One region of the Pseudomonas purpurea genome, then DNA from elsewhere that is predicted to be linked to it. Evidence: predicted binding sites of a transcription regulator. Region 1 holds the regulator's gene; each other region holds the start of a gene.

Region 1 (10,177 bases):
CCTGAATGGCTGACGCTGGATGAGCGTCCGCACCTGATGCGTGCCATGGGCAGCTCGGCGTTCGATGGCGACGGTCTGGCGACGTACGCCAAACCGTTCGTCGAAAAGGGTGAGTTGGTGTCCTATGTGTTGGGTACGTACTCGGGTCGCAAACTCGGCATGCCAAGCACCGCCAACGCGGGCGGCGTGCATAACCTGTTCGTCACCCACGGCGACGAAGACCAGGCGGCGTTGCTGCGCCGGATGGGGCGTGGCTTGCTGGTGACCGAGTTGATGGGCCATGGCTTGAACATGGTCACGGGTGACTATTCACGCGGTGCGGCGGGTTTTTGGGTCGAGAACGGCGAAATTCAGTTTGCGGTCCAGGAAGTCACCATCGCCGGCAACATGCGTGACATGTTCAAGCAGATCGTCGCGGTCGGTAATGATCTGGAGCTGCGCAGCAACATCCGCACCGGCTCGGTGCTGATCGAGCGCATGACCGTGGCCGGCAGTTAAACCCTCGCGGCTTCACACAAAGGCGCGCCACCATTGAGGTGGCGCGCCTTTTTTGCGCCTTGCACTGGCCCTTTGTGGGAGTGGAGTGTTTTGCCATACTTGTTTTGGTTCTCATTATCATCTAATAATAAATCTCATTATCGAATGAGCCCAGGTCATGAGTTCTGCCTTGCACGAGCAGCCTTACCTTGAAAGCTGGCGTTGGATGAGTCGCCAGATCCGTTGCGCGATGAATCCTGACGAGCCGCGCCTGATCGACCACTACCTGGCCGAAGGCCGTTATCTGGGGTGTTGCACTGCCACTTCCCGGTGGACGATCGCTGAAACCTCGTTTCGTCTTCTACTCGATACCGCCGCCGACACCGCGCTGCCCTGGCATTGGCGCAGCCAGTGCCTGGACCAGGCCTGGCGCCCATTGCGCGACCTCGAACGCCTCTCTTTGTGCAATTGCCACCTCAAGCGCTGGCAAAGCTACGCCTGGCAACTGGCGACCTGCTCGTTGCAACCCTCCATTCCTCTCATAGAACTGGTGCAAGGATTTTCAGATGACAGCCTCTAAAACGCGTATCGAACGTGACAGCATGGGCGAGTTGCAAGTCCCGGTCGACGCCTTGTACGGCGCACAGACCCAGCGTGCGGTGGACAACTTTCCGGTCAGTGGCCAGCGGATGCCGGCGCAGTTCATTCGAGCGTTGATCCTCGCCAAAGCGGCGGCCGCCAAGGCCAACGTTGAACTCAAGCAATTGAGCGAAGCCCAGGGCAAAGCCATCGTCGATGCCGCCCAAGGCCTGCTGGAAGGCGACTTCATGCAGCATTTCCCGGTGGATATCTTCCAGACCGGCTCCGGCACCAGTTCCAACATGAACGCCAACGAAGTGATCGCGACCCTCGCCAGCCGTTTGCTGGGCGAGCCGGTCAACCCGAACGACCACGTCAACTGTGGCCAGAGCAGCAACGACATCATCCCGACCACCATCCACGTCAGTGCTGCGCTGGCGCTGCATGAACAACTGCTGCCAGCGTTGCTGCACCTGGTGCAGGTGATCGAGCGCAAGGCCGAGCAGGTTCACCCGTTCATCAAGACCGGCCGCACACACCTGATGGACGCCATGCCGGTACGCATGAGCCAGGTGCTCAACGGTTGGGGGCAGCAACTCAAGGCCAACATCGGTCATTTGCAGGACCTGCTGCCGGCGTTGCAGTCCCTGGCCCAGGGCGGCACGGCAGTGGGTACCGGCATCAATGCCCATCCCGAGTTTGCGGCGCGGTTCAGTCAGCAGTTGAGCACATTGACTCAGGTGCCGTTCACGCCGGGCAAGGACCTGTTCGCATTGATCGGTTCCCAGGACACCGCCGTGGCGGTCTCCGGTCAGCTCAAAGCCTGCGCAGTGTCGCTGATGAAAATCGCCAACGACCTGCGCTGGATGAACTCGGGCCCCCTGGCCGGTCTTGGCGAGATCGAGCTTGAAGGTTTACAGCCTGGCTCCTCGATCATGCCGGGCAAGGTCAACCCGGTTATCCCGGAAGCCACGGCAATGGTGGCCGCGCAGGTGATCGGCAATGACACGGTGATCACCGTGGCCGGTCAGTCGGGCAATTTCGAGCTCAACGTGATGCTGCCGATCATCGCCCAGAACCTGCTGAGCAGCATCGAATTGCTGGCCAATTCAAGCCGTCTGTTGGGTGACAAAGCCATCGCGACCTTCAAGGTCAACGAGGCCAAGCTCAAGGAAGCGCTGTCGCGCAACCCGATTCTGGTCACGGCGCTCAACCCGATCATTGGTTACCAGAAAGCCGCTGAAATCGCCAAAAAGGCGTATCAGCAGGGGCGTCCGGTGATCGATGTCGCCCTGGAACACACCGACCTGTCGCGCAGCCAGCTGGAAGAGTTGCTCAACCCAGAGAAACTCACGGCCGGCGGCGTGTAATCACCGATACCGCTTTGGAGGCTCACCATGGAGCACTGGAAACGTACGATCGAAAGGGCCAATCGCTGCTTCATGCAAGGCGAACTGGTCGATGCTCGCGAGCATTACTTGCAGGCATTGGCCCTGGCTCAGGTGTTGTTCGAGCGCTGGTCGGATGCCGACGAAGCGGTAGCGGCTTGTGTGATTTCTCACCACAACCTCGCGGATTTGCACTTGCGCCTGAACCAGCCAGAGGAGAGCGCCGAGTATTTGTGCGCCATCCATCAGCGGCTGTTGCAGACCATGCAGAACACGCGTCTGGCGCCGGTCTTGCGCGAAGCTGCACTGCGCCAGAGCAGCAAGACCTACGTCGAATTACTGAATTTCATCGGTGAGCACGGCGAGTATCCCCGGACTCACCGTTTGCTCGACAACACCGTTGTGCCGTCGGCCTCGCCCCTGAACCCTGACGTTGCGATGGCCCCCCGTTCTCTACATGGAGCACATTGAGATGGCTTACACCTTGCCTGCCTTGCCATACGCCTACGATGCCCTGGAACCGCATATCGATGCGCAAACCATGGAAATCCATTACACCAAGCACCACCAGACTTATATCAATAACCTCAATGCGGCGGTTGAAGGCACCGAGTGGGCCGAATGGCCGGTTGAAAAACTGGTGGCCAGTATTCAGCAATTGCCGGAAAAGCTTCGTGCGGCGGTCATCAACCAGGGCGGCGGGCATGCCAATCACTCGTTGTTCTGGGCTGTCATGGCCCCCAAGGGCGGCGGCCATCCACAAGGTGCGCTGGCCAAGGCCATTGATGAACAGTTGGGTGGTTTCGACACCTTCAAGGACGCCTTCACCAAAGCGGCGCTGACCCGTTTCGGCAGCGGCTGGGCCTGGTTGAGTGTGACGCCGCAAAAGACGCTGGTCGTGGAAAGCAGCGGTAACCAGGACAGCCCGCTGATGAATGGCAACACGCCGATTCTCGGTCTTGACGTCTGGGAACACGCCTATTACCTGCGTTATCAGAACCGTCGCCCGGAATACATCAACGCGTTCTACAACGTGATCCATTGGCCGGAAGTTGCTCAGCGCTATCAGGCAGCGCTGGTTTAAGTCCCCACAAAACAAGATCTAAGGCCAACTATGGGCACTGAAACACTGACAATCAGCAGTGGGCGAATGTTTCGTTACGCGTTGGGTTCGCTGTTGCTGTTGGCGGGCACCACTTTGTTCGTGGCCCAAGGGCTGGCCTGGCTGGACCTTGAACCAAGGATGATGCGTGCGCTGCAAGGCGGGGCGATTTGTGCGTTGGGCACGGCCCTGGGCGCTGTGCCAGTGCTGGTCATCCGGCGCATGCCGTTGGCGCTCAGCGATACGTTGCTCGGTTTCGGTGCCGGGGTGATGCTGGCGGCGACCGCGTTTTCGCTGATCGTTCCGGGCATTGCCGCGGCCGAGAGTCTTGGGCTGTCTGCCTGGGTGTCCAGTGGGCTGATCTGTTTCGGGATACTGCTCGGGGCGTTCGGTCTGTTTCTCGTGGACCGTAAAGTCTCGGGAGCCACGCCCCCCATGCTGGCTGGCAGCCCTGATCGCCGGGTGATCCCGGCGCGCATCTGGCTGTTCGTCTTCGCGATCATTGCTCACAACATTCCGGAAGGTATGGCGGTGGGTGTTTCAGCGGGCGGCGGTATGCCGGACGCCGACAGCCTGGCCATGGGCATTGCCTTGCAGGATGTGCCGGAAGGCTTGGTGATTGCGTTGGTGTTGGCCGGGGCGGGGATGTCGCGGGTCAAGGCGTTCCTGATCGGTGCCGCCTCAGGCCTGGTGGAACCGGTGTTCGCGTTGCTGTGCGCGTGGCTGGTGAGCCTGGCCGAGATGCTCTTGCCGCTGGGGTTGGCCTTGGCGGCCGGGGCGATGCTGTTGGTGGTGACTCACGAAGTCATTCCCGAGTCGCGGCGCAACGGTCACGACAAACTCGCCAGCCTCGGGCTGATGGCCGGGTTTTGCCTGATGATGGTGATGGACACGGCGTTGGGCTGATGACCTGCTTTTGTGGCGAGGGAGCTTGCTCCCGCTCGGCTGCGTAGCAGTCGTGAGATCAGCGTATACGGTGTATTTGATACATCGCGGTGGCAGGGCTGCTTCGCGGCCCAGCGGGAGCAAGCTCCCTCGCCACAGAGGTCCGCCTTGCCAAAAGATAGCGGGGGTTACTCGCCTTCGTCGAAGAAGTTATTGATCAATGCCACCAGCGCATCCAGCGCTTCCTGTTCTTGCTCACCTTCGGTGCTCAAGTGGATTCGGGTGCCTTTACCGGCGGCCAGCATCATCATTGCCATGATGCTTTTGCCATCGACCATGGATTCCGGCGTGCGTCCGGCTCTGATCTGGCAGGGAAACTGACCTGCGACGCCGACGAATTTTGCCGATGCGCGGGCATGCAGGCCCAGTTTGTTGATGATTTCAATTTCCAGAGCGGGCATCGCGGTGTGAATCCTTTAGCTAAGGTCGCGGTGGCGGACCTGGACGTTCTTCAGGGTTTTTTGCAGGGCCTGGCCCAGACGTTCGGTCAGGTAGACGGATCGGTGATGCCCGCCGGTGCAGCCAACGGCGATGGTGACGTAAGCACGGTTGCTGGCGGCGAACCGTGGCAGCCATTTAAGCAGGTAGCTGGAGATGTCCTGGAACATTTCCTCGACATCCGGTTGGGCGGCCAGGTATTCGGCCACGGGAAGGTCCAGCCCCGACTGGTCGCGCAGCTCGGGTTTCCAATACGGGTTGGGCAGGCAGCGTACGTCGAACACCAGGTCGGCATCGACCGGCATTCCGCGCTTGAAACCAAAGGACTCAACCAGAAATGCTGTGCCGGGCTCAGGCTGGTTCAGCAGTCGCAACTTGATGGTATCGCGTAGCTGGTACAGGTTCAGGTTGGTGGTATTGACCTTGAGGTCTGCGAGGTCGGCAATCGGCCCCAGCAGATTGGTTTCGTCATTGATGGCTTCGGCGAGCGAGCGATTGGCGCTGCTCAGCGGGTGGCGACGGCGGGTTTCCGAGAAGCGCTTGAGCAGTGTCTCTTCGTCGGCATCCAGGTACAGCACGTCGCACTGAATGTGGCGGCTGCGCACTTCCGCGAGTAACTCGGGAAAGCGCGACAGGTGGCTGGGCAAGTTGCGTGCGTCGATTGAAACCGCCACCAGCGGCTGGGCCAGTTCGGTGTGGATCAGTGCGCGTTCGGCAAGTTCAGGTAACAGGCCGGCGGGCAAGTTATCGATGCAGTAGTAGCCGTTATCCTCGAGTACATCGAGGGCGGTGCTTTTACCTGAGCCGGAGCGGCCACTGACGATGATCAAGCGCATGGTTACCGACCGTTTTGCTCTTCCAGGACAACCTGGTACAGGGCTTCATTTGTCGCGGCGCTGCGAAGTTTTTCGCGCACATCCTTGCGGTCAAGCATGCTGGCGATCTGGCGAAGCAGTTCCAGGTGCGCATCGGTGGCGGCTTCCGGGACCAGCAATACAAACAGCAGGTCGACCGGGGCGCCGTCGATGGCATCGAAATCGATAGGAGCGTCCAGGTGCATCAGTGCACTGATGGGCGACTCGCAGCCTTTGAGGCGGCAGTGCGGGATGGCGATGCCGTTGCCAAAACCGGTTGAACCGAGTTTTTCACGGGCAATCAGGCTCTCGAAGACATCTTGCATCTCCAGATCCGGCACTTCACGGGCGATCAGGTTGGCAATTTGTTCGAGGGCGCGTTTCTTGCTGCCGCCCGGCACGTTCACGAGTGAACGGCCGGGGGTCAGGATGTTTTCAAGTCGGATCATGTGGGGGGAGTGTTAGCGACCAGTGCCTTGCAGCAGGCTCTGTTGCTTTTCCTTATGCTTTTTCAGTTGGCGGTCCAGCTTGTCCGTGAGCAGGTCGATCGCAGCATACATGTCGTCATGTTCTGCGTTGGCGACGACTTCCCCACCGTGGATGTGCAGCGTGGCTTCGATTTTCTGTTTCAGTTTCTCGACAGCCATCGTCACTTGCACATTGGTGATCTTGTCAAAGTGGCGTTCCAGTCGGTCGAGTTTCTCACCGATGTAGGCGCGCAGGGGTTCGGTCACTTCCAGTTGGTGTCCACTGATGTTGACTTGCATACAGCTTCTCCTTCGTTGCCAGTGCATAAGGCGGCAGGCTGGTTAGCCTGTCACTAGGCTGTGTCCGGGAATTGCCTGATGGCGAATTTCCGAACACACCCTGGAACGCGGTGGCGTGGCCCTTACATCAACCGCTTGCGTTCGCTTGAAGGCGCGATCCCAAGGGATTCGCGGTACTTGGCGACGGTGCGGCGGGCTACCTGAATGCCTTGTGCCTCCAGTAAACCAGCGATCTTGCTGTCACTCAACGGCTTTTTCTGATTTTCCGCGGCAACCAGTTTTTTGATGATCGCGCGGATCGCCGTGGACGAGCATTCGCCGCCTTCGGAGGTGCTGACGTGGCTGGAGAAAAAGTATTTCAGCTCATAAATACCTCGTGGGGTATGCATGAACTTTTGCGTGGTTACCCGTGAAATCGTCGATTCGTGCATGCCGACCGCCTCGGCGATGTCGTGCAGGACCAGCGGTTTCATGGCTTCATCGCCGTATTCGAGAAAGCCGCGCTGGTGCTCGACGATCTGGGTGGCGACTTTCATCAGGGTTTCGTTGCGGCTTTGCAGGCTCTTGATGAACCAGCGCGCTTCTTGCAGCTGATTGCGCATGAAGGTGTTGTCGGCGCTGGTGTCGGCGCGACGAACAAAGCCTGCGTATTGCGGATTGACTCGCAGGCGCGGCACCGACTCCTGATTCAGTTCCACCAGCCAGCGCTCGTTGTCCTTGCGCACGATCACGTCGGGAACCACGTATTCGGCTTCACTGGACTCGATTTGCGAACCCGGTCGAGGGTTGAGGCTCTGCACCAGTTCGATGACCTGGCGCAGCTCATCTTCCTTGAGCTTCATGCGGCGCATCAGTTGGCTGTAATCGCGGCTGCCCAACAGGTCGATGTAGTCGCTGACCAGGCGCTTGGCCTCGGCCAGCCAAAGGGTCTTGGCGGGCAGTTGGCGCAATTGCAGCAACAGGCACTCGCCCAGGTTGCGCGCGCCGATGCCGGCCGGCTCGAATTGCTGGATGCGATGCAGGACGGCTTCGATTTCGTCCAGTTCGATGTCCAGCTCCGGGTCGAAGGCTTCGAGGATTTCCTCGAGGGTTTCGTCCAGGTAGCCCTGATTGTTGATGCAGTCGATCAGGGTGACGGCAATCAGGCGGTCGGTGTCGGACATCGGCGCCAGGTTCAATTGCCAGAGCAGGTGGCTTTGCAGGCTCTCGCCGGCCGATGTGCGGGTGGTGAAGTCCCACTCGTCGTCATCGTTGCTTGGCAGGCTGCTGGCGCTGGTCTGGTAGACGTCTTCCCAGGCTGTGTCGACCGGGAGCTCGTTGGGAATGCGTTCGTTCCACTCGCCTTCCTCGAGGTTGTCCACCGTGGGGGCGGTTTCCTGGTAGGAGGGCTCTGTAATGTCGGTATTGGGTTTTTGCTCGATGTTGTCCGCCATGGGGTCGGCGTTATCGAAATCCTCGCCTTCTTCCTGGCGTTCGAGCATAGGGTTGGACTCCAGTGCCTCCTGGATTTCCTGTTGCAGGTCCAGGGTCGACAATTGGAGCAGGCGGATGGCCTGTTGCAGCTGCGGTGTCATCGTCAGCTGCTGGCCCATTCTCAAGACTAGCGATGGTTTCATGGCAGGGGCTTAACACCTTATTCGCCGGCGCACATGCGCCATCCACTACAAGGGCGCCGGAGCGCCAAACTTAAGCAAATTATATGCCCGAAACTGAAGTGTTTGCCTAGAGCGCTGTAACAATTAAAGCATTTTAAATTTTCATTGCGCCAGGCCGCGTCGCCCAAGGCTGAGGAACTGAGGGCGTGGGGATGCCCTAAGCGCCGTATCAATAAAAACCTGCTGGTTTTATTGAGGGGGGGCGCTCCGGTAACGGGTCAAGCACCTCGGCGCTTACAGGCGGAACTCGTGGCCCAGGTACACTTCCTTGACCAGTTCGTTGGCCAGGATGGTCGCAGAGTCGCCTTCGGCGATCAGTTGGCCATCGTTGACGATGTAGGCGGTTTCGCAGATGTCCAGGGTTTCGCGGACGTTGTGGTCCGTGATCAGGACGCCGATGCCCTTGGCCTTGAGGTGGTGAATGATCTGCTTGATGTCGCCTACCGAAATCGGGTCCACGCCGGCGAACGGTTCGTCGAGCAGGATGAATTTCGGGGCAGTGGCCAGGGCGCGGGCGATTTCCACGCGGCGGCGTTCGCCACCGGACAGGCTCATGCCGAGGTTGTCGCGGATGTGGTTGATGTGGAATTCCTGCAGCAGGCTTTCCAGCTCCTTGCGACGACCGGCCTTGTCGAGTTCCTTGCGGGTCTCGAGGATGGCCATGATGTTGTCGGCGACCGAGAGTTTGCGGAAGATCGACGCTTCTTGCGGCAGATAGCCGATACCGGCGCGAGCACGGCCGTGCATCGGCTGGTGGCTGACGTCCAGGTCGTCGATCAGCACGCGGCCCTGATCGGCCTGAACCAGGCCGACGATCATGTAGAAGCAGGTGGTCTTGCCGGCGCCGTTAGGGCCAAGCAGGCCGACGATCTGGCCGCTGTCGATGGACAGGCTGACATCGCGCACGACCTGGCGGCTCTTGTAGCTCTTGGCCAGATGCTGAGCTTTCAGAGTTGCCATTACTGGGCCTTCTGCTCGTCGGTTTTCTTTTTCGGCTGGATGACCATGTCGATCCGCGGACGTGGCGCGGTCACTGCGCTGCCATTGGCGCGGCCAGCGTTGGCGACCTGCTTGACCGTGTCGTAGACGATTTTCTCGCCTTCGGTGGTGTTGCCGTCGTTGATTACTTTGGCCCGATCGATCAGTACAACGCGGTTTTGCGCTGCGTGGTACTGGATGGTCACCGCATAGCCCTGGACGGGTTTTGTATCCGTCGGCTTCTGCAACTGCTCGAAATAGGCCAGGTTGCCTACCGAGGTCACGACGTCGATGTCACCGGCCGGGGTGCGGGTGATGGTCACGGTGTTGCCGGTGACCTTCATCGAGCCCTGGGTGATGATGACGTCACCTTTGTAGGTGGCAATACCTTGCTTGTCATCAAGCTGAGCATCGTCAGCCTGAATGCGGATAGGTTGCTGGCTATCGTTCGGCAGAGCCCAGGCGCTCACGCTTCCCAGTGCTGCGCCCAGACTGAGCAAAATAGGGAGGGTTTTAACGAGCCTCATACTGTCCTCTTACGTTCGATAGCAGGTGTATCCTGCTTTCTTTCAAATACGCTTTCATTCCGTTACCAGTCGATACACCACCAGCGCCGTCGATTCTAACGGCTTGCTGGGTCTGCGCATATTGCTGTTGCGGGAATACGGTCATGCGACTGCTGGTAATGATGGTTTCACGGTTTTTTTCGTCGGTGCGCGCAATGCGCACCGAGTCGATCAGCTCGACTTCGGTACCGTCCGGGTTGACTTCGCCGCGTTTGCTCTGGATATGCCAGGGGTACACGGTTCCGCGGTACATCTGCAGGTCGGGGTTGGTCAGGAGGGTGATCTCGCTGGCCTGGACGTGCTCGACCTTGTCGGAAGTCATCTCATACTGCAGGCCGCCGTCGGGCAGGAACTGCAGGCTGTAGGCGTTGATTGCGTAATAGTCGATCGCATTTTCATCGACTTTGACCACAGGCTTCTCGAGGAAG
Region 2 (10,177 bases), 2.1 Mb from region 1:
GCCGCTACGCGCCCGAGCGGGAGCAAGCTCCCTCGCCACAGGGGAACCATCGATCACAATGCTGTTAAACTCTCGCGCCAAATTCCCCAGCAAGGCGCGTCCATGTCTTCCTTGAATCAGGCGCTGCGCGCCGCCCTCGATCATCGCCAAGACCTGCTCGCCGAGCTGCACCAGCAAGGCACCGACTGCTATCGACTGTTCCATGGCAGCCAGGAAGGCGCCGGTGGCCTGACCGTCGACCGTTACGGCCCGCAGTTGCTGGTCCAGAGCTTTCACCAATCGCTGGAACGCGATGACTTGCTCGCGCTGCACGCGACCATCAACCAGCACCTCGACCTCGATACCCTGCTGGTCTACAACGACCGCTCGCGGGGTAACTCGCGCATTGATCGCGAAGACACGGTTTACCGCGCCGACGAGGCCGCACTGGCAGACATGGTTGGCCACGAATGGGGCCTGAACTACCGGGTCCGTGGCCGCCACGCCGGGCAAGATCCGCTGTTGTTCCTGGACCTGCGAAACGCTCGCGGCTGGGTCAAGGACCACAGCGCCGGCAAAAGCGTGCTGAACCTGTTTGCCTACACCTGCGGCGTGGGCCTCAGTGCCGCTGCTGGCGGTGCCCGCGAGGTCTGCAACCTGGACTTTGCCGAAGGCAACCTGGCCGTGGGTCGTGAAAACGGCCTGCTCAACCCCCAGTTGCCGACCATGCAGTTCGTGCAATCGGACTACTTCCCGGCCATTCGCCAACTCGCCGGCTTGCCGATCACCCAGCGTCGAGGGCAGAAACTGCCGAGTTATCCACGCCTGGAACAGCGCCAATACGACCTGGTCCTGCTCGATCCACCCGCGTGGGCAAAAAGCGCGTTCGGCACCGTCGACCTGTTGCGCGATTACCAAAGCCTGCTCAAACCGGCACTGCTGGCCACTGCCGACAACGGCGTACTGATCTGCTGCAACAACCTGGCGAAAGTCAGCCTCGACGACTGGCGCGAGCAAGTCCTGCGCTGCGCCGAGAAAGCCGGGCGTCCGGTGCGGGACTGCGCCGTGCTGACCCCGGGCCGTGACTTCCCGTCGATGGATCAACAGCCACCACTGAAAACCCTGATCCTCCAGCTCTGAAACCCTACAAGAAAATCTGAAGAATCCTGTACGAAGGCGATTACTTCGGAACCGTAAACGCGTGCCATACTCCAAGGCACTCCGATTCAGACAGATGAAGCCCCACATGCCCAAAGGATTGATTCGCGCTATCGGCGCTTTGTTGACCGCTCTGGCCCTCTACAGCCTGCTGGGGTTTCTGATTTTGCCGGGCATCGCCTTGCGGGTCGCCAACCAACAATTGGCCCACTACGCCACGGTGCCGGCCCACATCCAGCGGATCGAACTCAATCCCTTCAGCCTGGAATTGACCGTGTGGGGCCTGAACATCGGCGAGCCGGGCAAGGAGCAGATCGGCTTCGAACGGCTCTACGCCAACCTGCAGATCGACAGCCTCTGGACGCGTGCGCTGCACCTGGCCGACATCGAACTGGATAAACCCAAGACCGAGATTCTCTTTGGCAAGGACGGCCAGCTCAACCTGCTGGGCCTGTTCAAACTGCCAGCCAGCGAACCCACGCCCACCGACCCGAACGCCAAGCCCTTCCCGGTGCGCGTCGAGCGCATCAAACTGGCGGGTGGCTATGTCCACTTCCAGGACTTGCGCCCCAGCGAGCCCATCGAGTTCCTGTACAACACACTCGATTTCGAACTGAGCAACCTGTCCACCCTGCCCGACGACAACGCCGCCATGACCCTCGTGGCTGTCGGCCCCGAGGGCGGGCAGATCGACTGGTCCGGCCATGTCAGCCTGATCCCTCTCACCTCCGAAGGCACACTCAAAGTCACCAACGGCAAGATGAAAGCCTGGTGGCCCTATGTGCGCGACGCGGTGCCGCTGGTCCTGGAAGAGGGCACCCTGAGCCTGAGTACCGACTACAAGCTCAGCCTGGCCAAGGGCACCGAACTGCTGCTGAGCAACACCGCGCTCAACATTGCACCGTTCGCGATCAAGGCCCCGGATGGCCGGCCGTTGGTGCGCCTGGCGCGTCTGGACGTCAGCGAAACCACGATCGACCTGGCCAAGCAACAGGTGGTGGTCGGCAAGGTTCGCAGCGAAAAACTCGAAACCTGGGCGGCCCTCGAGTCAGACGGTCAACTCGACTGGCAAAAACTCTTCGCCAGCCAACCGGCCAAGCCGGCGGCAAAAGCAGAACCCGCGGCGGCGCCAGCAGCAGCCGACTCGCCCAAAGCCGAGCCGGTTGCCCCGAGCAAACCCTGGCAAGTCCTGTTGAAGGATGTGCAATTGCGCAATTACCAGGTTCACCTGGCTGATCGCAAGGCACAACCAGCCGTGGCACTGGAAGTCGGCCCGCTGAACCTCGACCTGCAAAACTTTGACAGCCTCAACGGCTCGCCTTTCACGCTCAAGCTCGACACCGGGCTGGGCAAGCAGGGCAAAGTCCAGGCGAGTGGCGAAGTCAATCTGGCGCCGATCAGCGCCAAACTCAACGTACAGACCAAGGACATCGACCTGCGTGTCGCCCAGTCCTATATCAGCCCGTTCATTCGCCTGGAACTACGCAGCGGCATGCTCGGCAGTGATCTGGCGGTCAACCTGAAAAGCACCGAACCGTTGGCGTTCAACGTCACCGGCCGAGCGCAGATTGATCAACTGCACACCCTCGACACCCTGAAAACCCGCGACTTCCTCAAGTGGCAGCAAGTGGTGGTCGACGGTATCAACTACCAGCACGGCGACAGCCTGTCGATCGACAAGATCAACCTGCAACAGCCGTATGTGCGTTTCATGATCAACGATGACCGCACCACCAACATCGATGACCTGCTGATCCCGCAACCGGCCGGCAGTGGCACCAAGACCGCCGCAGCAAAACCTGCGGCCGGCACGAACAAACCGCTAGGCATTCACATCGGTGGCATCGCAATCAATGACGGCTCGGCGAACTTCGCCGACTTCAGCCTGACGCCGAACTTCGCCACAGCCATTCAACAGCTCAACGGCCAGATCGGCACCATCGACAGCCGCCAGGCCAAGCCGGCCAGCGTCGACGTCAAGGGCAAGGTCGACCGCTACGCACCAGTGACCATCAAGGGCAGCGTCAACCCGTTCGACCCGATGGCCGCGCTGGACATCGCCACCAGTTTCAAGCGGGTCGAACTGACCACCCTCACGCCCTATTCCGGCAAATTTGCCGGCTACCGGATTCGCAAGGGCCGACTCAATCTCGATGTTCACTACCTGATTACCAAGGGCCAGCTCAAAGCAGAAAACAAAGTCGTCGTGGAACAACTGGAGCTGGGCGAGAAAGTCGACAGCCCGGACGCCGTGAGCCTGCCGCTGAAACTGGCCGTCGCGTTGCTCAAGGACGTCGATGGCAGGATCTCCATCGAACTGCCGGTTACCGGCGACTTGAACAATCCACAGTTCAGCGTGATGCCGATTATCTGGCAAACCCTGCGTAACCTGATCGTGAAAGCCGCCGCCGCGCCGTTCAAACTCATTGGCGGCCTGGTCACCGGAGGGGATTCGGAGGACCTGGGCAGCGTTTCGTTCGCACCGGGCTCCAGCGACCTGAACAAGGACGCTGAGGCCGCACTGGTCAAACTGGCTAACGCACTCAAGGAACGTCCGGCGCTGCGCCTGGAAATCGAAGGCACCGCTGCACAAAGCAGCGACGGTCAGCTGATTGCCGAGCAGCGACTGGAACGCGAATACCAGTACAACTACTACAAAATACTCCAGCGGCGCGGCGACAAGGTCCCGGCCCAGGCTTCGTTGCTGGAGGTCCCGGACGGCGAGAAAAGTCCGCTGCTCGAAGGCATTTACCGCACACGCCTGAAAACCCAGCCACCGGCCGAATGGGCGCAACTGAGTAAAGATGAACGCACTGCCAAACTGCGCGAAGGCGTGATCAAGTTCTGGGCTTCAAGCGACGTACTCTTGCGTCAACTGGGCCAGGACCGCGCCAGCAGCATCAAGGATTACCTGGTGGATAAAGGCCAGCTGGCCGATGACCGTGTGTACTTCATCGATGCCAACCTCGGTCAGGCGGAAAGTGACGGTCGCGTGGTCACCCCAATGCACCTGGATGCCGAGTAAATGCACGCCCGAATGTTGATCTGCCTGGGGCTGGCGCTTGCAGCCAGCCACGCGTGGGCAGCCGATACACTGCGCTGCGGCAGCCAACTGATCAGCGTGGGTGATCGCTCAAGCGAAGTGCTGCAAAAATGCGGCGAACCGATTGCCCGTGATTCCCTGGGCTACAAGCGCAGCGCCAATCGCCGGGAAGAGTTCCAGGTCGAAGAATGGACCTACGGCCCGAACAGCGGCATGTACCAGTACCTGCGCTTTGAAGGAAACAGGTTGGTGCACATCGACAGCAAGCGCGGTAACTGAACCTCCCATGTCGGGTTTGCGGCGCCACAAATAGAACAGGCCCCGACACGAATGCCGGGGCCTGTAATGACCACATCCTTGTGGCCGGTCGCATGACCTCAAAAGCAGCGACACGTGTATGGCTCGGCCCACCTGTCGCGCCTTCTCCCGGTCCAGGCGAGAAGTCTTGCGTGTTACTCGGCTTTCAGACCGTCAGCCGATACGGCTTTCACGCCTTTGATTTTTTTGGCGATCGCCACGGCAGTGGTTTTCTGAGCGGCGGTCAGCGCAACAGTCGACGACAGCGATACAACACCTTTGTTGGTTTCGACTTTGATGTCGGTACCTGGAATGCCCTTCTCGGTCACCAGATCGCTTTTCACTTTGGTGGTGATCCAGGTGTCGGAAGTCGCTTCCTTGGCCTTGGTCATTTCACCGGCAGCCACCGCCATCGGCGACTGGGTGGTTTGAGTGGTCTGGGCAAATGCACCGCTGGCCAGGGTCAGGGTCAGCGCGGTAGCAGTTGCGGCAGCGATAGCGAACTTCTTCATACGAGTAACTCCTGTTTTTCCAGAAAGTCTGCTGCATGCGATCTCAGCAGGGTTACCAGGGATGTTGCAGAGGATGTGCCAACCTTCAATAAAATAGAAAACTCATGCAAATCAATATCTTATAAATTCATCGAAAAAACGGAGTCATGCAAATTGCATGACCCGGCCATTCTCTACATGCAAGTTGCAGGTTTTACTTCAGGCTTGACGCCATGAATGACTGAACGATTCCCCCCAAGGCAGTCCGCCCCCCAATGACGGGCAAAAAATTGCCCCGCGTCCGCAGAGGCGAGGCATTGGTTCATCACTGCACTCAGGTGCCGGTGCAACCTTTAGGCGCGTAGTCCTGCAAGGCAGTGGTCGCACAGGACCATCCGGTTGTCACGTCACGCGTCAGGGTAATGGTTTTGCTCAACACAGGCGCTGGCGCATTCACCAGCGTGCACACAATGGTGCCGGCACCTGTGGATGCAGTGCCCGTCACCACCAGCGTGCAATTGCTGGTCGCCGCAGCGCCGCCAGGCCCCACGTTCGCCGTGGTCGGCGCGGTCCCTTGATTGATCACATCCTCATACGGAACCTTCATCGCCGAAATCTCGGCCAGCCCGGCAGTGAGCTTCGCCCGCGCTTGATACTTGGAATACATCGGCAGGGCGAACGTCGCCAGAATCCCGATGATCGCGACCACGATCAGCAGTTCGATCAGGGTGAAACCTTGTTGTTTGCTCATAAACGGCTCCAGGCATGAGGCGAAATCTCATGATCTGATCAGTACAAAGCACAGCACATGCCAACGTACTCCTGCCCAGCCCTGTGGGGTTAGAGGCCTTGTCCTTCATGGCTCCGGACCTGAAGAAGCGCACTATCTGACACTTTTTGTCACCCACGCCTCGCTGGTTGGGCGCCACCGGTTGACTACGCTATAAGTCTTCAATGGTTTGCGTCTGGTGCCCGAATGAATGACATCGCCCTGTCCGGCCTGGCCAAGCAATTGGTGCTGGCCGAAGTGCTCACTGAAAAAAGCGCGCAACAGGCGTATCAGCACGCTCAACGCAGCCGGATTTCCCTCGCCAGCTACTTGGTACAGAACAAACTGGCGAAAAGTCGTCAGGTCGCGGAAATCGCTTCGGAACATTTCGGCGTTGCCTTCCTGGACCTGAACTGCCTCGACAAGGAAACCCAGCCCACTGGCCTGGTCAGCGAAAAACTGGTTCGCCAACACCATGCCCTGCCCCTCTGGCGGCGTGGCAACAAGTTGTTCGTCGGTATCTCCGACCCTAGCAACCACCAGGCCATCAACGACATCCAGTTCAGCACCGGGCTGACCACCGAAGCCATCCTGGTGGAGGACGACAAACTCACTGACGCCATTGAGCGATTCTTCGACAGCCACACCACCGGCCTTGAAGATATGGCCGACGTGGACCTGGATAGCCTGGACATCGAAACAATCGACGACAGGCGCCAGGATGCCATCGCCGGGCAGGACGCCGACGACGCGCCGGTGGTGCGCTTCGTCAACAAGATGCTGCTCGATGCGATCAAGGGCGGGGCCTCGGACCTGCATTTCGAGCCCTACGAAAAAACCTATCGGGTACGGGTGCGTACCGACGGTCTGCTGTGCGAAGTGGCCAAGCCGCCGATCCAGTTGGCCAACCGTATCGCTGCGCGACTCAAAGTCATGGCCAGCCTGGATATCTCGGAGCGCCGCAAGCCTCAGGACGGGCGCATCAAAATGCGCCTGTCGAACAGCAAATCCATCGACTTTCGGGTCAACACCCTGCCAACACTGTGGGGCGAAAAAATCGTCATCCGGATTCTCGACCCGTCCAGCGCCCAAATAGGCATCGATGCCCTCGGCTACGAACCCGAGCAAAAAGACCTGTACATGGCGGCGCTCAAGCAGCCCCAAGGGTTGATCCTGGTAACCGGGCCGACCGGCTCGGGCAAAACCGTCTCGCTGTACACCGGCCTGAACATCCTCAACACCGTCGACATCAACATCTCCACCGCCGAAGACCCGGTGGAAATCAACATGGAAGGCATCAACCAGGTCAACGTCAATCCCAAGCAAGGACTGGACTTCGCCCAGGCGCTACGCTCCTTCCTGCGCCAGGACCCGGACGTGATCATGGTCGGTGAGATTCGTGACCTGGAAACCGCCGAAATCGCCATCAAAGCCGCGCAAACCGGGCACATGGTGCTTTCCACCCTGCACACCAACAGCGCCGCGGAAACCCTGACCCGGCTGCACAACATGGGCATTCCAGGGTTCAACATCGCTACTTCGGTCAACCTCATCATCGCCCAGCGCCTGGCGCGCAAACTGTGCAGCCACTGCAAGCAAGCCATCGACATTCCCGAAGAGACACTGCTCAAGGAAGGATTCCCTCGGGAACGCATCGGCTCGTTCACGATCTATGAGCCCGTCGGTTGCGAACTCTGCATTGGCGGCTACAAAGGACGCGTGGGAATCTATGAAGTGGTGAAAAACACCCCCGAGCTGCAACGGTTGATCATGGCCGAAGGCAATTCGCTGGAGATCGACACGCAAATGCGCAAGGACGGCTTCAACGACCTGCGCACTTCAGGTCTGCTCAAAGCCATGCAAGGCGTTACCAGCCTTGAAGAAATCAACCGGGTCACCAAGGATTGAGCCATGGCGGTCAAAGCCGTAAAAGTCAGCGTTTACGCTTGGGAAGGCATCGATAAAAAAGGCACGAAAATGACCGGCGAACTGAGCGGTCATAACCCGGCGCTGATCAAGGCACAGTTGCGCAAGCAAGGGATCAACCCCGGTAAGGTGCGAAAGAAATCCGCCTCCCTGCTGCGGGCAGGTCAACGCATCAAAGCCCACGACATTGCCCTGTTCACCCGGCAAATGGCGACCATGATGAAGGCCGGAGTGCCATTGCTGCAGTCGTTCGACATCATCGGCGAAGGTTTCGATAACCCGAACATGCGCAAACTGGTGGACGAGGTAAAACAGGAAGTCGCCGCCGGTAACAGCTTCGCCGCCGCGCTGCGCAAAAAACCTCAGTACTTCGATGAGCTCTACTGCAACCTCGTAGACGCAGGTGAGCAGGCCGGGGCCCTCGACACGTTGCTGGAGCGTGTCGCCACCTACAAGGAAAAAAGCGAAAGCCTCAAGGCCAAAATCAAGAAAGCCATGACCTATCCACTGGCCGTGGTTTTCGTCGCCGTTGTTGTTACCGGCATCCTCCTGATCAAGGTCGTACCGCAATTCCAATCGGTGTTTGCCGGGTTCGGTGCCCAGTTGCCGGTCTTCACCCTGATGGTCATCGCCCTTTCCGAGTTCTTGCAGACGTGGTGGTGGCTGGTGCTGCTGGTGTTGATCGCCACAGGCTTCGGCGTGCGGCAAGCGTTCAGGCGCTCGCAACGCTTTCGCGACGCACTCGACACCTATCTGCTGAAAATGCCACTGGTGGGCGCGCTGATGTACAAGTCATCCGTGGCCCGTTATGCACGCACCCTCTCGACCACGTTCGCTGCCGGCGTGCCGCTGGTCGAAGCCCTCGACTCGGTGGCGGGGGCCACGGGCAACGTCGTGTTCAAGAACGCGGTGAACCGGATCAGGCAGGATGTTTCCACGGGCATGCAGTTGAACTTCTCCATGCGTGCCACGGGCATGTTCCCCAGCATGGCGGTTCAAATGACCGCCATCGGTGAAGAATCCGGTGCACTGGATGACATGCTCGACAAGGTTGCGAGCTTCTATGAAGCGGAAGTCGATAACATGGTCGACAACCTCACCAGCCTGATGGAACCCTTCATCATGGTGGTGCTAGGCGTTATCGTCGGCGGTCTGGTGGTTGCCATGTACCTGCCTATTTTCCAACTCGGCACAGCGATCTGAACATGCCTTTGAGTGAGTTTCTGGCCAGCGTTCCACTGGCGTTTGTGTTGACGGCGCTGGGGCTGGGGCTGCTGATCGGCAGCTTCCTCAACGTGGTGGTCTGGCGCCTGCCGAAAATGCTTGAACGCGAATGGCGGTTGCAGGCCCACGAAGTACTCGGTTTGCCGAGCGAATCGCCAGGGCCGGTCTACAACCTGATGCTGCCGCACTCCGAGTGCCCCCACTGCGGTCACCGCATACGCGCCTGGGAAAATATTCCACTGCTCAGCTATGTGGCACTGCGGGGGCGCTGTTCCAACTGCAAGACCCCCATCAGTTGCCGCTACCCGCTGACCGAACTGGCCTGTGGCGTGCTCTCGGCGTTTATCGCCTGGCACTTCGGATTCGGCTGGCAGGCAGGCTGGGTGCTGCTCCTGAGCTGGGGCTTGCTGGCGATGAGCCTGATCGATGCCGAGCATCAATTGCTCCCCGATGTGCTGGTCATGCCGCTGCTGTGGCTGGGGTTGATCGTCAACAGCTTCAGCCTGTTCGTCCCCTTGGCTGATGCCATGTGGGGCGCCGTCGCTGGCTACCTGGCGCTGTGGTCGGTGTTTTGGCTTTTCAAGCTACTCACCGGCAAGGACGGCATCGGCCACGGTGATTTCAAGCTGCTGGCAATGCTCGGCGCCTGGGGCGGCTGGCAGATCCTGCCACTGACCATTCTGCTGTCTTCACTGGTGGGCGCCGTGCTGGGGCTGGTTTTACTGCGTCTGCGCGATGCAAAAACCTCGACGCCCATCCCCTTTGGTCCTTATCTGGCCATTGCCGGCTGGATTGCCTTGCTCTGGGGTGGTCAAATAACCGACCTCTATTGGCAGTCTGTCGGTTTTAAATGAATAGCCCTGTGGAAAAACCCTGGATCCTCGGCCTGACTGGCGGCATCGGCAGCGGTAAAAGCGCGGCCGCCCAGCACTTCATCGACCTGGGCGTACACTTGGTGGACGCCGATCACGCGGCGCGCTGGGTGGTGGAACCGGGTCGCCCGGCGCTGGCGCAGATCACCGAACATTTTGGCGATGGCGTGCTGCAAGCCAACGGCGAACTGGACCGGGCAGCCTTGCGCAAACTGATCTTCGAGGTGCCCGATGAGCGGCGCTGGCTGGAAGCCTTGCTGCACCCGCTGATTGCGCAGGAGATCGCCAGCCATCTGGCTCGCGCCGAATCGCCGTACGCGATTCTGGTTTCACCGTTGCTGATCGAATCCGGACAGTACGCAATGACCCAGCGGGTGCTGGTGATCGATGCCCCGGAACACCTGCAGATCGAACGCAC
Region 3 (10,177 bases), 730 kb from region 1:
AAGCTGTCGCCTGCGCTCAAGGCACCACCGCCATTGAGGCTCAGACTGAAACCATCAATGACCGGTGCCGGCGTCGTCCCGGTGTTGAACGGTCCCAGCGACGAACCATCGGCGCGCTTGACGGAATAGTCGGTGGCGGTGCTGAACGTCACGGTGTAGTCGCCCGTGCTCAGCTTGCCCGTGTCCTTGATGGTCACGTTGAGGTTGCCGGAACCTGTGCTGTTATTGCCGCTGGCGATGCTGCGCTGACTGATCAGCGCGGCACTGTTGATGTTGTTGAACAACGCCGCACCGAACTCGCCGTTTTTGTCCAGGCCCTGGCCCAGCTGGCTGTTCATCTGATCGGCAACGACCAGCGCCACACGGCCCAGCTCGTTCATGGCCGGGTCCAGCACGGTTTCGCGATAACGCAGCAGACCACCGATTTCACCGCCAGTAACGACGCCGGTGATGTCGATAGTGCTGGAGCCACGGTTGAGCTGGATCGAGGAGCGGGTCGGGTCGACCTTGCCAGCCACGACTTCCAGCGTGCTGACCGAATTGCCCATGACCAGTGGCTGACCACCGGGCAGGTATAGATCGACATTGGAGCCGCGCTCGCTCACCTGCACCCCTATGAAGGTCGACAGTTGGCGAACGGTCTCGTTGCGCATGTCCAACAGGTCGTTGGGCATACCGCCGCCGCTCGACACTTCGGAAATGCGCTGATTGAGCTGAGCCACGGTGGTCGCCAGTTTATTGACCTGATCGGCCATGGTGCCCAGGCTGCCGTTGATGTTGGCGTTCTGCTCGTTCAACTGACTGGAAACGGTGTTGAAACGGTTGCTCAGCGCTTGCGCATCGCTGAGCAACAGCTGACGCGAAGCATCATCGGTCGGGTTGGCGTTGACGTTCTGCATGGACGAGAAAAACTTGGTCAGCGCGCCGGTCAGGCCGGTGCCGTTGTCCGACAACAGTTTGTCGATCGGGGTAACTTGACCCAGGTAGGCAGCCGCATCGCTGTTGAGCGAGGTCTTGAGCTGCAATTGCTGATCGAGGTAGCTGTTATAGACCCGACGTACATCGGCCAGCGTGGTGCCGGTGCCGATGTAGAGGTTGCCGAACTGAATCGAGTCCTTGGTACCCTGCACGGTTTGCTGGCGTGAATAACCGGCGGTGTCGGCGTTGGCAATGTTATTGCCGGTTGTCATCAATGAAGACTGGCCAGCGGCCAGCCCCGACATCCCGATATTGAGCAAACTCATGATTCAGACCTTATAAATTCGTGGAAGCGCCTGCCGCAGCGTAGTTCTGGTAGCTCTTCATCTGCTTGGCAATCTGCGAAATCTTGCTTGCGTAATCCGGATCGGTTGCATACCCGGCTTTTTGCAACTCGCGTACAAACTGTTCTGGGTTATCGGCCGACTTCAGCACTTCTTGATAGCGATTGTTGCTTTGCAGCAGCGTCACCAGATCGTGGAAGCTGTCCTGATAAGAGGCGTAGGAGCGGAACTCGGCCGTCTCCTTGACCATCGCACCGTTTCTGAATTCGCTGGTAATCGCTCGCGCCGAATCACCTTGCCAACTGCGACCGGCCTTGATGCCGAACAGGTTGTGGCTACTGCTGCCATCCTGCTGGCGCATGACCGATTTACCCCAGCCGGTTTCCAGCGCAGCCTGGGCCACCAGGTAACGCGGATCGACACCAATACGGTCAGCTGCCTGCTGCGCCATCGGCAGCATGGTGGCGACAAATTCGTCGGAGGAACTGAAGGCTTTTTTCGCCGGAGCCAGCGGTGGCTGAGCCACGGCGCGACCGTAGACCTGCATGCGGCCACTCGGCACCGCGTAACTTTTCGCCGCCTGCCAGTCACCCTTGATCAACGCATCCGCAGCCACCGTGGAGCGCTGAGGCAGCGCCGAGGTATTGATTGCGGTCGTCGATGCCGAAGGCACCAGGCCGGCCAACAGGCGATCGGCGAGCTTCGGTGGCAATGCCAGACGCCGCTGATTGAGCAACGCCACGTCATTGCGATGAGAGAGCTCGGCCTGGGGCGGATTGATCGCTCGCGAAGCCCACAACGGACGCTGGCCATTGACCCGGGAAAGCGGGCCATTGGTGCCGACCGTACCGGCCGCAATCGGGGTTTCCACCGCCGCTTTCGCAGCCTGCTGATGGGCCGCAGACAGCGCGGCCGCCTCGCCCGGCGCCAACGGTTTGTTCTTCGACATCTGGCGCATCAACACATCCGCCAGACCGATACCGCCACCCTCGCGAGACATGGAAACGGCCAACTGCTGGTCGTACATTTCCTGGTACTGCTTGGCCGCCGGCGTATTCATCGGGTTGTCCTTGCCCAGCGCTTCGGTCGCCGAACGCATGGACTTGAGCATCTCGCCGAGAAACAGCGACTCGAACTCCTGCGCTACTTTGCGCATGTTCGCATCGCTGTTCTTGTCACCAACCTTGAGCTGATTAAGCCGGTTGAGGTCCGAATAGGACCCCGAGTCGCCACTGCTGATCAGACCGCTCTTGCGAATATCCATGACCCCTACCTCAAATCACGATCAGGTCGGCTTGCAGCGCGCCGGCCTGCTTCAGGGCTTCGAGGATGGCCATCAAGTCACCCGGCGCAGCGCCGACCTGATTCACCGCACGGACAATCTCATCCAGCGTGGTGCCCGGACCGAACTTGAACATGGGCTTGGCTTCTTGCTGAGCATTGACCCGCGAACGCGGCACGACCGCCGTCTGACCATTGGACAGAGGGCCGGGCTGACTGACAATCGGGTCTTCGGTGATGGTCACCGTCAGGCTGCCGTGGGTCACGGCGGCCGGCGAAACCTTGACGTTCTGGCCGATCACGATGGTGCCGGTGCGCGAGTTGATGATGACTTTCGCCACCGCCTGACCCGGATCGACTTCAAGGTTTTCGAGGATCGACAGGTAATCCACACGCTGGCTCGGATCGAGCGGCGCCGTGACGCGGATCGAACCACCGTCGATGGCCTGGGCAACGCCAGGGCCAAGCATGTCGTTGATCTTGTCGACGATGCGCTTGGCCGTGGTGAAGTCCGAACGGTTGAGGTTCAAGGTCAGGCTGTTGCCCTGATTGAAACCACTCGGTACCGCACGCTCAACCGACGCACCACCCGGGATGCGACCGGCCGACGGAACGTTGACGGTAATTTTCGAACCGTCGCGACCCTCAGCATCAAAACCGCCAACCACCAGGTTGCCCTGGGGCCACCGCATAGACGTTACCGTCGATACCCTTGAGCGGCGTCAGCAGCAAGGTGCCGCCACGCAGGCTCTTGGAGTTGCCGATGGACGAAACAGTAATGTCGACCTGCTGACCCGGCTTCGCGAACGCCGGCAATTCGGCACTGATCGAAACCGCCGCGACGTTCTTCAATTGCACGTTGCCGGAACCGGCCGGCACCTTGATACCGAACTGCGACAACATGTTGTTGAAGGTCTGCAGGGTGAACGGGGTTTGCGTGGTCTGGTCGCCCGTGCCGTTAAGCCCGACAACCAGGCCGTAGCCGATCAATTGGTTGGAGCGCACGCCCGAAATACTGGCGATGTCCTTCAACCGCTCGGCCTGAACGCCAAGGGAAGTGGACAGCAACAACATGGCCGCCATCAGGTGCTTGAAGTTAAGCATGGAAATATTCATCACCTAGAAAGGGAACAGCGGGCTTAGGAAGAAACGGTCGAACCAGCCTGGCTGACTCGCATCGGCAAAGGAACCGGTGCCCGAGTAAGTGATGCGCGCATCCGCGACACGGGTCGACGACACGGTATTGTCGGTGGCGATATCGTCCGCCCGCACCAGGCCAGCAATCCGTACCAGCTCATCACCAGTGTTGAGGGTCATCCACTTCTCGCCACGTACGGCAATAATGCCGTTGGGCAAGACGTCGGCGACGGTCACGGTGATCGAACCGGTCAGGCTGTTGCCCTGCCCGGCCTTGCTGTCACCCTTGGTTGCACGGTCGCCGCTGTAGCCGGCACTGAGACTCAGGTCGCCATCGCCGAACGGGTTATTGGTGTTGGGCACTGCGCCGAACAGCGAGGTCAGGCCGACGCCGGTCTTGCTGTTCTTGGCCACTTGCGAATTGGCGTTTTTGCTCGCCTGGGTCTTCTCGTTCAGGGTGATGGTGATGATGTCACCCACCCGGAATGCCTTGCGGTCGCTGTACAGGTTCTGCTCGAAACCGGCCTGATAGATCGAGCCGTTATTCGCCGCAGCCGGCAACGGAGTACGGGGCAACACCGGCGCATAGTAAGGGTCATTGGGCTTCGGCGTCGGGGCGACACAGCCCGCGAGCACGGCGATCCCACTCAATGCGAGAACTGATACAAAGCGATTCATGACCCTACCTCACGGTGTTGCAGGCGGCTTCATGCCGCCCCATAGACTTGATTACAGATTCTGCGTTACGAACGAGAGCATCTGGTCGGCGGTGGAGATCACCTTGGAATTCATCTCGTAGGCACGCTGAGTGGTGATCATGTTGACCATCTCTTCAACGGTGCTGACGTTGGACGTTTCCAGGGTGTTCTGCAGCGTGGTGCCAAAACCGTTCAGGCCCGGGGTGCCAACTTGCGGCGCGCCACTGGCAGCGGTTTCCAGGAACAGGTTGTTGCCCACGGCTTGCAGGCCGGCCGGGTTGATGAAGTCGGCGGTTTGCAGATTGCCGATCACCTGGGAAGCCGGGTTGCCGGCGATGGTGATCGAAACCGTACCGTCGCGACCAACCGTGAAGGTCTGTGCGTCGTTCGGGATGACAATGGCGGGTTCCAGGGCAAAACCGCTGGCGTTCACGACCTGACCGTTGGAGTCCAGGTGGAAAGTGCCGTCACGGGTGTAGGAAGTGGTGCCATCCGGTTGCAGGATCTGGAAGAAACCACGACCGTCAACCGCCAGGTCCAGCGGCTGCTCGGTGGTTTGCAGGCTGCCGGCGGTGAAGTTTTTCTGGGTGCCGACGATGCGCACACCTGTACCCACTTGCAGGCCCGACGGCAGTTCGCTGTCCTGGGTCGACTGAGCGCCCGGCTGGCGCTTGATTTGGTACAGCAAGTCCTGGAACTCGGCACGGTCACGTTTGAAACCCGTGGTCGATACGTTCGCCAGGTTGTTGGAAATGGTGGTCAGGTTAGTGTCCTGGGCGGACAGACCTGTTTTGGCAACCCATAGAGCCGGAAGCATTCGATTCTCCTCGTGCGCCTGTTTTACGGCGCGACGTTCTGATAATTAGCTGATCTGCAAGACCCGAGCCATGGCCTGGTCGTCGTCTTTGGCGGTGTTCATCATCTTGATGTGCAATTCGAACTGCTTGGCCAAGGCCAGTACCGAGGTCATTTCCTCGACGGCGTTGACGTTGCTCGACTCCAGGAAACCCGACACCAGTTGAACGTTGGCATCTGCCACCGCTGGCTGGCCGTCCTTGGTGTGGATCGAACCGTCCAGCCCCTTGGTCATGCTCTTCAAATCAGGATTGACCAGCTTGATGCGGTCGACCTCAGCCATCACGCGCGGGCCTTCGCCCATCGCACGGATGCTGATGGTGCCGTCCTGACCGACTTCGATTTTCTGCTCGGGCGGCACGGCGATAGGACCGCCATTGCCCATCACCGGCATGCCATTACCGGCACGCAGCACGCCCAAGGCGTCAACATTCAGGCTGCCGGTGCGCACGTAGCTTTCACCGCCATCCGGGTTTTGCACGGCGATCCAGCCATTGCCGCTGACCGCCACATCGAGGTCACGGCCGGTTTCCACCAGGGAGCCTGGCGTGAAGTCGGTGGCAGGACGCTCGGACATGGCAAACGCACGCGCCGGAAAGCTGTCACCAAATACCGGCATCGAACGAGCCTGCTCCAGGTCTTTCTGGAAACCATTGGTGGAAATGTTCGCCAGGTTGTTGGCATGGGCCTTTTGCGCCAGTGCGTTCTGGCTGGCACCGGTCATTGCCACATAAAGGTACTTGTCCACAGTCTTTCCTCTGCATGCCGGACGTTTGCCGCCCACTGCTGTACTGCTGAGCCATAAGCAATTTGCAGACCAACTTTTCGCTGACGGCACGAAGCCCTCTAAACAAAGGACTTGAGCGGCATCAGAGGGATTCTGTCGATTGTGTCAAAGACGAAAAACCGGCGCGGATATGCCGTTTGACGGCAAGGTTTGACCTGTTGGGGCGACACATCCCCTGTGGCGAGGGAGCTTGCTCCCGCTGGGCTGCGAAGCAGCCCCAAAAAGAGCAACCGAGGTATAGCTGACAGACCGTACCAAATGGATTTGCGGCCGCTTCGCGCCCGAGCGGGAGCAAGCTCCCTCGCCACAAAAGCCCTCTCGCCACAGCGTCAGGCATTGTCCTTGCCAACCTCATACTCACGTAATTTGTTGGCAATGGTGGTGTGGGAAACCCCCAGTCGCTTGCCCAACTGACGACTGCTTGGATGCTCGGAGTACAAACGCTCCAGCACCGCCTTCTCGAAGCGCCCGACAATCTCGTCCAGCCCGCCCTCCAAGGAGAACTCGCCAAGCGGCTGGCGCACGCCGTAATCGGGCAGCCGGATATGCTCGGCCTTGACCATCCCGCCATCGCACAACGAAACCGCCTGAAACAGTACGTTCTCCAACTGCCGCACGTTGCCCGGCCAATGGTAATGACTGAGTCTGTCCATGGCCGCTGGCGCCAGTTTGGGTAACGGACAACCGATCTGCCGACTGGCCCTGATCGAGAAAGTGCTCCACCAGTGGCGCCAACCCGTCGAGACATTCACGCAGTGGCGGAATGTGCAGGGAAAGCACATTCAGGCGATGGTAAAGGTCCTGGCGAAATTCGCCGCGAGCGCACAGTTCGGACAGATCGACCTGCGTCGCACAGATCACCCGCACATCCAGGTAGACCTCCTCGTCGCTGCCCACCCGACGGAAGCATCCATCCTGCAAGAACCTGAGCAGTTTCACCTGCAAGCGCGGGCTCATTTCCCCAACACCGTCGAGAAACAACGTACCGCCTGCCGTCAGCTCCAGCAGCCCGAGCTTGCCTTCGGCCCGCGCACCTTCGAACGCACCAGGACCGTAGCCAAACAGCTCGGTCTCGGCCATCGACTCCGGCAACCCGGCGCAGTTGAGCGCCATCAGCGGCGATTGCCCGCGAGGGCTGGCCAGGTGACAGGCACGCGCCAGCAACTCTTTACCGGTGCCGGTTTCGCCTTCTATCAATAGCGGCGCATCCAGCGGCGCCATGCGCCGGGCTTCGCGCACCACCGCCGCCATGACCTTGGAACTCTGGAAAATACTGTCGAAGCCACGAAGCTCCTGCTTGCGCACGTTATAGATGCGCTCACCCACCCGATCCGCCCGGTGCAGCGTCAGCACCGCGCCAGCCATGGCCTCGCTGTCATCGTGCTCCGACTGTAACGGCGCGATATCGGCGAGAAACACATCACCCTTGACCTTGACCCGCAAGCCGTTGATTCGCGATTTATTGGCGCGCACCAACTCCGGCAGGTCGAAATCCTCGGCATAACGCGACAGCGGAATGCCCGGCACCTCGTCGACGCGCACCCCCAGCAACTGGGCCGCCGCACGGTTCGCTGCCACGATGGAGCCACCCATATCAATGGACAGCACCGGAAACTCCAGCGCCCCCAGCAAGGCGTTCAACTCCATGTGCCGACGCTCGCTGGGCATCAACCCTACGCGCTTGACGCCAAATACCCCGGCAATTGCCTCGAACTTCGGACGCAACGCCTGAAACTGGATGTTGATCAGGTTCGGACAGTGCAGGTAAATCGCATTGCCGTGTTCACCGCCCACCTCACCGCGAGCGACGTTGATCCCGTACTCCACCAGCAGATTGAGAATGTCGCGCAGGATGCCGATGCGGTTCTGGCAATGGACTTTGATACGCATATAAAGGCCCGAACTAGGGTGAATAGGCTGCAAGGCGAGAATTTTTCTGCCGAGGCGCAAAGTTAGTCGTCAAGATTATGTGACACCTTAAGGCCTTTTCAAACCGGGAAATCTCAATAGCTGCGCACCAGAGCGCATTCCGTAACGAATACTTTACAAAAAATAAAGAATCCTCCTACAAGCAACGTTGCCATCCTGCTGCAAGGCCGTGCACTTCGGCGTATTTCTAGGTCCATACAGGCAAGACATAACAAGAACGTATCCCTTTGCAGGAGAGCAGCATGAAGCAGACGCAGTACGTGGCCCGCGAGCCCGACGCGCAAGGTTTTATCCACTACACCGCTGAAGAACACGCGGTGTGGAACACGCTGATCACTCGTCAACTGAAAGTGCTTGAGGGTCGTGCGTGCCAGGAATACATGGACGGCATCGAAAAACTCGGCCTGCCCCATGACCGCATCCCGCAACTCGACGAAATCAACAAGGTGCTCGGCGAGACCACGGGTTGGCAAGTCGCCCGCGTGCCGGCGCTGATTCCCTTCCAGACCTTCTTTGAATTGCTGGCCAATAAACAGTTTCCAGTGGCGACGTTTATTCGCACCCGCGAAGAACTGGACTACCTGCAAGAACCGGACATTTTCCACGAGATTTTTGGCCACTGCCCACTGCTGACCAACCCCTGGTTCGCGGAATTCACCCACACTTACGGCAAACTCGGCCTACAGGCTTCCAAGGAAGACCGCGTGTACCTGGCGCGCCTGTACTGGATGACCATCGAGTTCGGCCTGGTCGACACCCCGCAAGGCCAGCGCATCTACGGCGGCGGCATCCTCTCCTCGCCCAAAGAGACGGTCTACAGCCTGTCCAGCGAACCGGAGCATCAAGCCTTCGACCCACTGGAAGCCATGCGCACGCCGTATCGCATCGACATCCTGCAACCGCTGTATTTTGTCCTGCCCAACCTCAAGCGCCTGTTCGACCTGGCCCACGAAGACATCATGGGGATGGTCGAGCAAGGCAAGCAGTTGGGGCTGCACGCACCGAAGTTTGCGCCCAAGCCTAAAGCGGCCTGAGAGCGCCCGCAGTCGCGGCGCACTCGAAAAAATAGTAACGTCTAACAAGAATCGATTTCAGGAATACACCATGAACGCTCTGAACCAAGCCCATTGCGAAGCCTGCCGTGCCGATGCCCCACAGGTCAGCGACGAAGAACTGCCGGTACTGATCAAGCAGATCCCTGACTGGAACATCGAAGTTCGCGACGGCGTGATGCAGCTGGAAAAAGTCTTCCTGTTCAAGAACTTCAAATTCGCCCTGGCCTTCACCAACGCCATGGGCGAAATCTCCGAAGCCGAAGGTCACCACCCAGGGCCTGCTCACCGAGTGGGGCAAAGTCACTGTGACCTGGTGGAGCCACTCGATCAAAGGCCTGCACCGCAACGACTTCATCATGGCCGCGCGCACCGACGAAGTGGCCAAAGACGCCGAGGGCCGCAAGTAATGCATTTCGACGCCATCGGCCGAGTACCCGGCGACCCGATCCTCGGCCTGATGGAGGCCTACGCGCAGGACAGTAACCCGCGCAAATTCGACCTCGGCGTGGGTGTCTACAAAGACGCCCAGGGCCTGACGCCGATCCCGCAGTCCGTGAAGCTTGCCGAACAGCGGCTGGTCGATCGCCAGACCACCAAGACCTACATTGGCGGCCACGGCGATGCAGCGTTCGGCAAGGTCATCAACGAGCTGGTGCTGGGCGTCGACTCGACGCTGATCACCGAAAAGCGCGCCGGTGCCACTCAGACCCCAGGCGGCACCGGCGCCCTGCGCCTGAGCGCCGACTTCATTGCCCAGTGCCTGCCGGGCCGCGGCATCTGGCTGAGCAACCCGACCTGGCCGATCCACGAAACCATCTACGCGACCGCTGGCCTCAAGGTCAGTCATTACCCATACGTGGGCAGCGACAATCGCCTGGACATCGAAGCGATGCTGGCGACGCTGGACCTGATCCCCAAGGGTGACGTGATCCTGCTGCACGCCTGCTGCCACAACCCGACCGGTTTCGACCTGTCCCACGAAGACTGGCGTCGCGTGCTGGAAGTGGTTCGCCGTCGCGAACTATTGCCGCTGATCGACTTCGCCTACCAGGGTTTTGGCGACGGCCTGGAACAGGACGCATGGGCAGTACGGCTGTTTGCTGCCGAGCTGCCTGAACTGCTGATCACCAGCTCCTGCTCGAAAAACTTCGGCCTGTACTGCGACCGCACGGG

What was found. Region 1 encodes sigma-54, which starts transcription at its own class of promoters, with help from an activator protein. Its sites were predicted from a motif close to ANTGGCATNNANNTTGCTNT; they were not measured.
Region 2: AABM54_RS22060 (pilin) is a predicted target of sigma-54. The motif match lies at 5,765-5,784, and genes of this name have one in related genera.
Region 3: AABM54_RS07955 (flagellar basal body rod protein FlgF) is a predicted target of sigma-54. The motif match lies at 6,036-6,055, and genes of this name have one in related genera.

Annotation. Positions count from the first base shown of each region.
Region 1 is NZ_CP150918.1:1,048,233-1,058,409, forward strand. It holds partial or broken gene pmbA (metalloprotease PmbA) at 1-498, shown strand, start outside; gene AABM54_RS04665 (FagA protein) at 656-1,057, shown strand; gene AABM54_RS04670 (class II fumarate hydratase) at 1,044-2,426, shown strand; gene AABM54_RS04675 (hypothetical protein) at 2,454-2,915, shown strand; gene AABM54_RS04680 (superoxide dismutase) at 2,917-3,528, shown strand; gene AABM54_RS04685 (ZIP family metal transporter) at 3,559-4,452, shown strand; gene AABM54_RS04690 (HPr family phosphocarrier protein) at 4,620-4,892, opposite strand; gene rapZ (RNase adapter RapZ) at 4,908-5,765, opposite strand; gene ptsN (PTS IIA-like nitrogen regulatory protein PtsN) at 5,768-6,232, opposite strand; gene raiA (ribosome-associated translation inhibitor RaiA) at 6,245-6,550, opposite strand; gene AABM54_RS04710 (RNA polymerase factor sigma-54) at 6,673-8,166, opposite strand; gene lptB (LPS export ABC transporter ATP-binding protein) at 8,440-9,165, opposite strand; gene lptA (lipopolysaccharide transport periplasmic protein LptA) at 9,165-9,710, opposite strand; gene lptC (LPS export ABC transporter periplasmic protein LptC) at 9,697-10,177, opposite strand, start outside.
Region 2 is NZ_CP150918.1:4,918,530-4,928,706, forward strand. It holds gene AABM54_RS22040 (class I SAM-dependent methyltransferase) at 103-1,119, shown strand; gene AABM54_RS22045 (DUF748 domain-containing protein) at 1,214-4,162, shown strand; gene AABM54_RS22050 (DUF2845 domain-containing protein) at 4,163-4,459, shown strand; gene AABM54_RS22055 (BON domain-containing protein) at 4,633-4,989, opposite strand; gene AABM54_RS22060 (pilin) at 5,303-5,719, opposite strand; gene pilB (type IV-A pilus assembly ATPase PilB) at 5,945-7,645, shown strand; gene AABM54_RS22070 (type II secretion system F family protein) at 7,649-8,866, shown strand; gene AABM54_RS22075 (A24 family peptidase) at 8,869-9,741, shown strand; gene coaE (dephospho-CoA kinase) at 9,738-10,177, shown strand, end outside.
Region 3 is NZ_CP150918.1:1,780,115-1,790,291, reverse strand. It holds gene flgK (flagellar hook-associated protein FlgK) at 1-1,244, opposite strand, end outside; gene flgJ (flagellar assembly peptidoglycan hydrolase FlgJ) at 1,255-2,526, opposite strand; partial or broken gene AABM54_RS07970 (flagellar basal body P-ring protein FlgI) at 2,537-3,647, opposite strand; gene flgH (flagellar basal body L-ring protein FlgH) at 3,663-4,358, opposite strand; gene flgG (flagellar basal-body rod protein FlgG) at 4,410-5,195, opposite strand; gene AABM54_RS07955 (flagellar basal body rod protein FlgF) at 5,241-5,981, opposite strand; partial or broken gene AABM54_RS07950 (sigma-54-dependent transcriptional regulator) at 6,350-7,910, opposite strand; gene phhA (phenylalanine 4-monooxygenase) at 8,192-8,983, shown strand; partial or broken gene AABM54_RS07940 (4a-hydroxytetrahydrobiopterin dehydratase) at 9,054-9,411, shown strand; gene AABM54_RS07935 (amino acid aminotransferase) at 9,411-10,177, shown strand, end outside.